DNA from 2 places in the Bacillus sp. JJ1609 genome. Region 1 is predicted to be linked to the other one. Evidence: riboswitches for the same ligand, from Rfam matches in the RefSeq annotation. Region 1 holds a riboswitch; the other holds the start of a gene.
What was found. A riboswitch is a leader RNA that binds a small molecule or an ion and turns the genes downstream of it on or off. The one in region 1 is predicted to bind FMN.
Positions count from the first base shown of each region.

Region 2: linked by a shared signal. The riboswitch ahead of ribD (bifunctional diaminohydroxyphosphoribosylaminopyrimidine deaminase/5-amino-6-(5-phosphoribosylamino)uracil reductase RibD) and the one ahead of V7654_RS02165 (ECF transporter S component) in region 1 are both predicted to bind FMN.

Region 1 is NZ_JBALSS010000003.1:62,845-67,271, forward strand. Features, by position in the region: gene serA (phosphoglycerate dehydrogenase) at 127-1,701, opposite strand; FMN riboswitch at 1,993-2,127, shown strand; gene V7654_RS02165 (ECF transporter S component) at 2,291-2,872, shown strand; gene V7654_RS02170 (ferredoxin) at 3,082-3,330, opposite strand; gene V7654_RS02175 (helix-turn-helix domain-containing protein) at 3,606-4,427, shown strand, end outside.
Region 2 is NZ_JBALSS010000025.1:136,095-140,521, forward strand. Features, by position in the region: gene dacB (D-alanyl-D-alanine carboxypeptidase/D-alanyl-D-alanine endopeptidase) at 1-374, opposite strand, end outside; gene V7654_RS18460 (hypothetical protein) at 498-698, shown strand; gene V7654_RS18465 (metal-sensitive transcriptional regulator) at 949-1,269, shown strand; FMN riboswitch at 1,329-1,474, shown strand; gene ribD (bifunctional diaminohydroxyphosphoribosylaminopyrimidine deaminase/5-amino-6-(5-phosphoribosylamino)uracil reductase RibD) at 1,684-2,778, shown strand; gene ribE (riboflavin synthase) at 2,783-3,439, shown strand; gene V7654_RS18480 (bifunctional 3,4-dihydroxy-2-butanone-4-phosphate synthase/GTP cyclohydrolase II) at 3,451-4,427, shown strand, end outside.

The sequences.
Region 1 (4,427 bases):
GGCTACATAGGATGGCCTTTGTTGTTTTCATTAAGTTATTTTAATATAGGTTTTTATCCAAAAGATTTTTTTGGTTTGTCTGAAATCAACTTATTAAAACAAACAAAGTTTACCAAAGGGCCATTATTAAAGTATGATACTGTTTATTGTAACGATTTCTTTTAATGATTTTAGTTTTTCAATCATATCCTCTTGAAGCGGCTTGTCGAATGAAAGGACCATTATGGCCTCTCCTCCTGCTTCTTTTCTTCCTACCTGCATCGTTGCGATATTGACGTTATGATCCCCCAGAACTTTCCCTACATGCCCGATAACCCCTGGGCGGTCCATATGCTGGATATAAAGAAGGTTGCCTGATGGGTGGAAGTCGATGTTAAATCCATCAAGATTGACGATTCTCGGGCCATAATGTTCAATATATGTCCCTCTTGCTGTAAAAGTTTCCCCGTCACCAAGGGCAGTAACTGTAACTGTATTCGCGTAGCCAAAAGTATCACCGGTGATTTTCTCTCCGATCATGATTCCTCGTTCCTTAGCGATATGGATGGCGTTTACTTCGTTAACAGTGACATCGATGCGATTTTGGAAGAAACCAGACAATAGCGCTTTTGTAAGGAAGGAGGTCTCCAGCTCGGCCGCGGTGCCTGAATATGTAACAGTCAACTCGCTAATCCCTTTATTGTGGCATTCTGAAACAATTTTCCCCATTTCTTTGGCGAGCTGGTGGAAAGGCTGGATTTTTTCGTAAATTTCTTTGGACATAGCCGGCAGGTTAATTGAATTAGCCACTGGTTTGTTTTCCAGAAAGGTCCTGATTTCCTTGGCGACCTGGGTGGCAACATTCAATTGTGCCTCCTTTGTTGATGCGCCTAAATGAGGAGTTACTATGACTGAATCTAGATCAAGCAAAGGGTGATTCCCAGGAGGTTCAACTTCAAAAACATCTAGTGCAGCTCCGGCTACGTGACCTTTTTCAATGAAGTGAGCAAGAGCGATTTCGTCAATAATACCGCCCCTGGCACAATTAAGCAGGTAAACGCCTTTTTTGGTATAACTTAAAGTTTTTTCATTGAGCAGCCCTTTCGTTTCTTTTGTTAATGGAGTATGGACGGAAATGATATCTGCAATTGGCAATAAATCCTCAAAAGTGGATAATTGTACACCCAATACCTCAGCTCTTTCTTTCGTCAGGAATGGATCAAAAACTTTTACAGTCATTCCAAAGACTCTAGCTCTCTTAGCCAATTCAGACCCGATTCTGCCCATTCCGATAATCCCTAATGTTTTTCCGTACAATTCACTTCCGATATACTGATTTCTTTTCCACTCACCATTCTTTACCGTAGAGTGAGCCTGGGGAATATTTCTGAGAAGTGCAGCCATCATTGCAAAAGTATGCTCAGCAGTAGAAATGGTATTCCCATCTGGCGCATTTACAACGACAATCCCTCTTTTGGTGGCCTCTGAAATATCGATGTTATCCACACCGACTCCAGCGCGGCCGACAATTTTAAGCGTAGGCATACGGTCAAGCAGTTCGCTGGTAACTTTTGTAGCGCTTCTTACCAGTAGGGCATCAATTTTGGTTAAATTGATATTTTCAGAGTCAATACTGTCCATATAAACCTGAGCGTTCTCCAATTCAAGTAACGGCTGTAGGCCTTCCTCTTTAATTGAATCCGTTGCTAATATCTGAAACATTCTGCACTCACTCCCTAACTAAAGTATGTAATATTCTGATTATTTTACAAAACGAATATTTTTTTGTCAAATGACAAAAATGTTCATGATTTAGTGAAAACGCTCTCATATGAAGAGGATCACGAGGTTAAAAAGTTCGGATATTGCTATTTTTTTAATCACACTTAATTCATCATATTCATTATGATGGAAGAATAGGATGGAGATTGTAGCAGACATAAAATCGTCACATGCAAACAGCTTCACAAATATTCTTTTTTTCAGTATAATAAGTTTGTAAAATTAAATATGGTCTATCTTCGGGGCAGGGTGAAATTCCCGATCGGCGGTAATGAGATCTTTTTTCTCTAAGCCCGCGAGCCTTTAGGGGCAGGATTTGGTGCGATTCCAAAGCCGACAGTATAGTCTGGATGGGAGAAGATGGAGGTTCTGCAGACGATCAAAAAATGCAGGTTTTGATCGTTTATTAAGCATGCCTTTAACACTACTCCCTCAAGAATAAAACTTGGGGGATTTATTTGTTTATGGGTGTGTGAATGCTGAATCTTTCTTCTTTATGTGAGATGGATCTCTATAAGGAGAGAGGATTATGAAAAAATTTAGTGTTAAAGCAATGGTTTCAATTGGGATGTTAAGCAGTATTTCTTATGTACTTATGTTGTTGAACTTTCCGCTGCCGCCGTTTCCCAAGTTTTTAATGGTTGATTTCAGCGATATTCCTGCATTGATTGCGGCGTTGATCTTTGGTCCGGCTGCCGGTATCTTAGTAGAGTTATTAAAGAACATGCTTGATTATTTTATGACTGGAAGTGAAACAGGTGTCCCTGTTGGCCACGTTGCTAATTTTGTCGCAGGCGTGTTGTTCATCCTTCCAACCTATTACCTTTACCAGAGGCTGAAAACAACTAAAGGCATGACATTTGCCCTTGTTGCAGGTACAGTCAGCATGGCAATCTTGATGAGCGTATTGAATTATTTCGTTTTTCTTCCTGCATATACATTATTTTTAAATATGCCGGCAATGTCTGGCCCGGAAACAAAACAACTTATTGTGGCCGGTATTTTGCCTTTCAATATTGTTAAAGGTATTTTAATGTCGATTGTATTCATGCTGATGTTCTCAAGAATGAAAACATGGATTGAAAGACAGCGGTCTTTTAAAAACGCATAATTATCTCAGCAGAGATTAAATAGATAAAAAGCAACGGTCTGCACCGTTGCTTTTTTTTGTCTTTATATGGCCTTTATATCTAGTCCCTGATTCCAGTGCTCAAATTCTTTAAGTACAGCAACATTCTATGAGAAGATGCATGAAGAAAAATTAAGATCGCTAAATGCCGACAAAAAAATTCCCGCCGTAAAGCGGGAATTATGTATTGATTATTCGAATTTAGTAGCATCTCCGTTAAATGGCTCATCTGCTACTTTGATTGAATCTGTTGGGCAGCCTTCGAATGCATCCATCATATCGTCAATTAAAACGTCTGGAATCTCTACGATACCTTCGTTTTCATCAAGTGTTACGAATGCAATGCCTTCATCATCGTAATCATAAATGTCTGGAGCAGCTGCACCGCAAGCTCCGCATGCAATACATGTTTCTTTGTCAACAATCGTGTACTTAGCCATGATCTAATTCCTCCCAAATGTTTAACAATAATAAATCGTCTTCCTAAAAAAGTGAAAACGTATTCCTCATACCTATTGTAAAACTGTATCGCAAACATTTCAATAAAAAAAGTATTGAGAATGCTTATCACATAAGGCGTTGCGAGGTTTTAGGGCTGAAAATAAAACATTTTCTTCTGCATTTTCATGGTAAAATAAATCTATAATATTTTCCTGCAATAGGAAAGGTAAAGAAATTGCATGGTGATGATTCTAATTTCAGCAAGGGTGATTTTATGCAAATTACATACCTAGAGGCAGTCATCCTGTATCTTTTAAAAAAAATTAATGGAGAACGGACAATTTATTCCTTATTCCATCTTTTTCAAGGTAAGAGGTCTTCCCAAACTATTCAAGATGCCCATCTATATCAGCTTTCACCTTTTTTTCATTCTTATCCTTCAATAACAAGAAGCCAGCTTGAGAAGGCAGTGAATTGTCTCATGGAGTACGGTCTGGCTGAGGAAATTGCTGATACAAAAGTTGTTTTAACCCCCAGAGGGATACAAGAATTAGATCTTAAGCTGGCTGAAAGTCCCTTGCCTATTTATTTAAATGGCTGGAAGTACCACCAGGTCACAGAATCGTTTTGGGAAAGGCTGACACTGCTCATTCAAGTAAGTTCTAATTTAGTCCACCGTGAACGGAGTTTTATTCCTGTCCGCAATAAAAAGGAAACTCTTAATTGGGTTAAACATTATATTAGGCAGCAGGGCGAGGACAGATATCAGCTTGCAGAAAGGCTGTATCAAGAATTGACTGCCACTCTGGAAAATCAGAAAAGCCGGCCAGAGTTGATCGTATTAAGGCTGACGGGCTTCAAGAAAATTGGATTGACCGCCGTTCAGGCTGCTGAATTGACTGGATTAGAGCCAGCCCACTATCATTTCGAATTTTTAAACAGTTTGCATGCCATGTTTGACAAAATCATGAGTGATTCCTCTAGATTTCCGCTTTTAAATGGATTGATTAAGCAGCCGGAACAAAAGGTTCCCTTAACCCAATCTACTGAAAAAACGTATAAAATGCTACAAAGAGGTTATTCGATTGAGGAGGTA
Region 2 (4,427 bases), on a different contig from region 1:
AAATAGAGATCTCCTTCAAGAGTTTTGCCGCTGATTTTCCCATCTGCAAATACCTCAGTCGTAAAAGTGTAGCCCTCTCCTAAAACAGAGAGAGCGGCGGAAGCGGTGAACAGCTTCATTACAGAGGCTGGCTGTAAGCGGGTGGCTCCGATATGTTCATACAGCAGTTCACCATCCTCTGCAGATCGTACACTTACTCCTGCCAATGATCCTTTGAGTTGTGGTTCTTCATTTAAAATCTCATTGATTTCTTTCGACAATTCGCCGCTTGTTTCAAATGCTTGTGCAGGAGGATCTTCAGGTTTGAAGTAAGCAATTAATGGCAATATTGTAATAGATAATATAACGATAAATAGTGCTGTTTTCTGTCTCAACATATCTTTCATTCCTTTCATACGCGGATAGAAACCCAGTATTTCGACAAGAATTTTCCCAATAAACAACTAGTAAAGTCTATGATAATCTTTTCATTAATATAAGGTTTAGGAGGGAAAAAAATGAACCGATTCATGTGGAATGCCTTACTCATTGTAGCCATCGGAACAGGATTTTACTTCTATGTCCAATTAATTTTTTCAAAGGTCACCGATCCTCTGTACGGTTCTTTGGCCCTGCTGCTGGGGTGTCTATTTGCAGCAGGCATTTCCAGGGAACTTATGCAGACTACTCAGACTGAACAAGAGAACAGCCAGATATAGTAACACTCCTATACAGGGGTGTTTATTTTTTTGTGCATTGCTGTTTTCCATGTACTTAAAAACTACTTAATCAAGTTCGGTCGCCAAAGTTAGAAATCCTTTCTAAGGAACGAAATTTGTTTGTAAAAGTTCCGACTTAAAATAGATTATCAGGTAAATGAGATTTTATGAGAAGTACTGTATGGGGGTATGATAAGATTAAGATATAAGAATAAAAGGGGGTTTTCGATTGGATATCCTTGAAACAGGAATGGACCCATCTGAATGTGAAGACAGCTGCTGTTCTTCTGAACGAAAAAGCCATCACTCTGATAAAACAAAAAAGAACCTTGTCACCAGATTAAATCGGATCGAAGGACAGATCCGCGGCATAAAGGGCCTGATTGAAAAAGATACTTATTGTGATGATGTGATCACTCAAATATCCGCCACCCAAGCAGCATTGAACAGTGTAGCTAAGCTCCTTCTGGAAGGCCATATGAAATCCTGTATTGTCGAGCGCATCCAGGAAGGCGACAATGAAGTCATTGATGAGTTACTGACGACGATCGAGAAATTGATGAAAAAATAGCTAAATGTTATTTATTCGTAATCTGAATTTTTGTACTGTATAATGACTGTAATAATTAAATATTCCTTCGGGGTCGGGTGAAATTCCCAACCGGCGGTGATGAAGCTGATGCTTCTTAGTCCGTGACCCGGTTAACATTTGTTAAACGGTGGATCTGGTGAAACTCCAGGGCCGACAGTTAAAGTCTGGATGGGAGAAGGAAAAAAATGAGGATTAGAACATAGGGATAACTCTACCCTTTTTTAAGCCTTTTATTTGATGCTGTCTTTTTTAGGACCCCGAAGCGCTATAATGCTTCGGGGTCTTTTGTTTTTTAACAGCTATATAACAGCTCATTGCGGATTTGACCCTATGCTGATTTGAAGCAGGTAATCACACGCAATTTTACTGAGTCCTTAGAAAGGGGGCGACCAGATGAATGACTTTGACTATATGGCATTAGCCATCAACCTGGCGAAAGCTACAACAGGACAAACATCTCCTAATCCGCATGTCGGAGCCGTTGTGGTAAAAGATAATCAGATTGTAGGAATGGGGGCACACCTAAAGGCTGGAGAGTCTCATGCAGAGGTACACGCTATTCGAATGGCGGGTGACAAAACCTTTGGTGCAACACTTTATGTAACACTTGAACCTTGCAGTCATTTTGGCAAGACGCCGCCTTGTTCAAATTTAGTCATTGAATCGGGGATTAAGAAGGTCTTTGTCGCTTCAATGGATCCTAATCCGCTTGTAGCTGGCGGAGGGATTAAAAAGATGCAGGCAGCTGGAATAGAAGTAGAAGCAGGATTATTGAAGGATGAAGCTGAAGCGCTAAATAAGGTGTTTTTTCATTACATAAATACTGGCTTGCCTTATGTAACTTTGAAAACAGCCACAAGCCTTGACGGAAAGACTGCAACCACAGCTGGTGAAAGTAAATGGATCACTAGCGAAGAGTCGAGGAAGGATGTTCACCAGTTCCGCCACACTCATGATGCTATTTTGGTAGGTGTCAATACAGTTATCAAAGATAATCCAAGCCTGACAGCCAGGATTGAAGGGGGAGGCAAGAACCCAATCAGGGTGATTCTCGACACGAACCTGAGAACTCCCTTAGAATCTAAGGTCGTCTACGATAATGAAGCAAAAACCATTATTGTGACAGGGTGTGAGGTAGATCCTGCTCAGGTCAAAAAGTTCGCTGAAAACGGAGTTGACATTATTACGCTCGACACACCAAAGATTCGGATTTTCGATATGCTCAAAAAGCTCGGTGAACAAGGACTCTCATCTGTCTATGTTGAAGGCGGCGCTGAGGTTCATGGCAGCTTTTTAAAGGAAAAGGCTTTTCAGCAAACCGTTACGTATATTGCCCCAAGACTAATTGGAGGGAAAACAGCTCCTGCAGCCTTCGGAGGGGAAGGAATAGCACATCTGGAGGACACCGTTTCTCTCGATATAAAAGATGTGAAGAAGATTGGACAGGATATAAGGATTATTGCGGAGCCTGTCCCGGAAGGAGGTTAAATATATGTTCACGGGAATCATTGAAGAAATTGGAGCCATTGCTAATATCCAGCACACCGGTGAGTCATTCGTCCTGACCATCGATGCAAGTAAGGTATTAACCGATGTCAATCTGGGCGACAGCATAGCCGTAAATGGAGTATGTCTTACCGTCACTTCTTTTTCAAAGAGTCGCTTTACAGTTGATGTCATGCCTGAAACAGTCAAAGCGACCAGCTTGAAAACAGTCAAGCGAGGATCGAAAGTGAATCTAGAGAGGGCGATGGCTGCGGGCGGAAGATTCGGGGGCCATTTTGTAGCGGGCCATGTAGATGGAGTAGGTGTAATAAAAGGGAAAAAGCAATTTGAAAATGCCGTTTATTATGAAATAGAAGCAAAACCTGAATTGCTCAAATACATTATTTTAAAAGGCTCGGTTGCTGTAGATGGTACAAGCTTGACGGTGTTTGGTGTTTCGGAAGATAGTTTTACATTATCATTGATTCCCCATACTTTATCCGAAACAGTTTTGGGTTTTAAGGGTACCGGTGATATTGTTAACATCGAGTGTGACATGATCGGAAAGTATGTAGGGCACTTTTTGAATAACCAGGCCGCGGCAGCACCAAAACGAGGCAATAATATTTCTGCCCAATTTTTAGAGGAAAATGGGTTTATGTGAGGATGATGAAAATGTTTGATCCAATCGAAGAAGCGATATATGAGCTTATGCAGGGGAATGTCGTCATCGTTTGTGATGATGAAGACCGTGAGAATGAAGGAGATTTTATCGCATTGGCTGAAAAGGCTACCCCTGATGTCATCAATTTCATGGCTACACACGGAAGAGGATTGATCTGTGTCCCTATAGAAACAGATTTGGCTCAAAAACTGGATTTAATGCCTATGGTATCACGTAACACAGATCCTCATGGAACAGCTTTTACGGTAAGTATTGATCATAAGTTTTCGACAACTGGCATTTCAGCTTATGAACGATCTGCAACTGTGTTGAGCATGCTTGACTCGGAATCGAAGGCTGCTGATTTTAAAAGGCCTGGACATATTTTTCCGCTTGTTGCAAAAAAAGGCGGAGTCTTGAGAAGAGCTGGCCATACAGAAGCAGCAGTCGATTTAGCGAAATTATGTGGAGCAAAACCAGCCGGCGTCATCTGTGAAATTATGAATGAGGATGGGACAATGGCTCGTGTACCACAGCTTCGGAAAATCGCCGATCAATTCGAATTAAAAATGATCACGATTAAAGATTTGATTCAATACCGGAACCGGAAAGATCAATTGATCAAGAGAGAAGTTGAAATCAATCTTCCGACTGAATTTGGAATTTTCAAGGCGGTAGGTTATTCAAATCTTGTAGATGATAAAGAACATATTGCTTTGGTAAAAGGGGAAATCGATCCCCACGAGCCGGTGTTAGTAAGAGTGCACTCAGAATGTTTGACCGGAGATGTATTTGGCTCCTACCGCTGTGATTGCGGACCGCAGCTCCATGCAGCATTGAGACAAATTAATGAAGAAGGCAGGGGAGTCCTGCTTTACCTGCGCCAGGAGGGAAGAGGCATTGGACTCATGAACAAGCTCAGAGCCTACAAGCTCCAGGAAGAAGGCTATGACACGGTGGAGGCTAATGAAAAACTTGGATTTGGAGC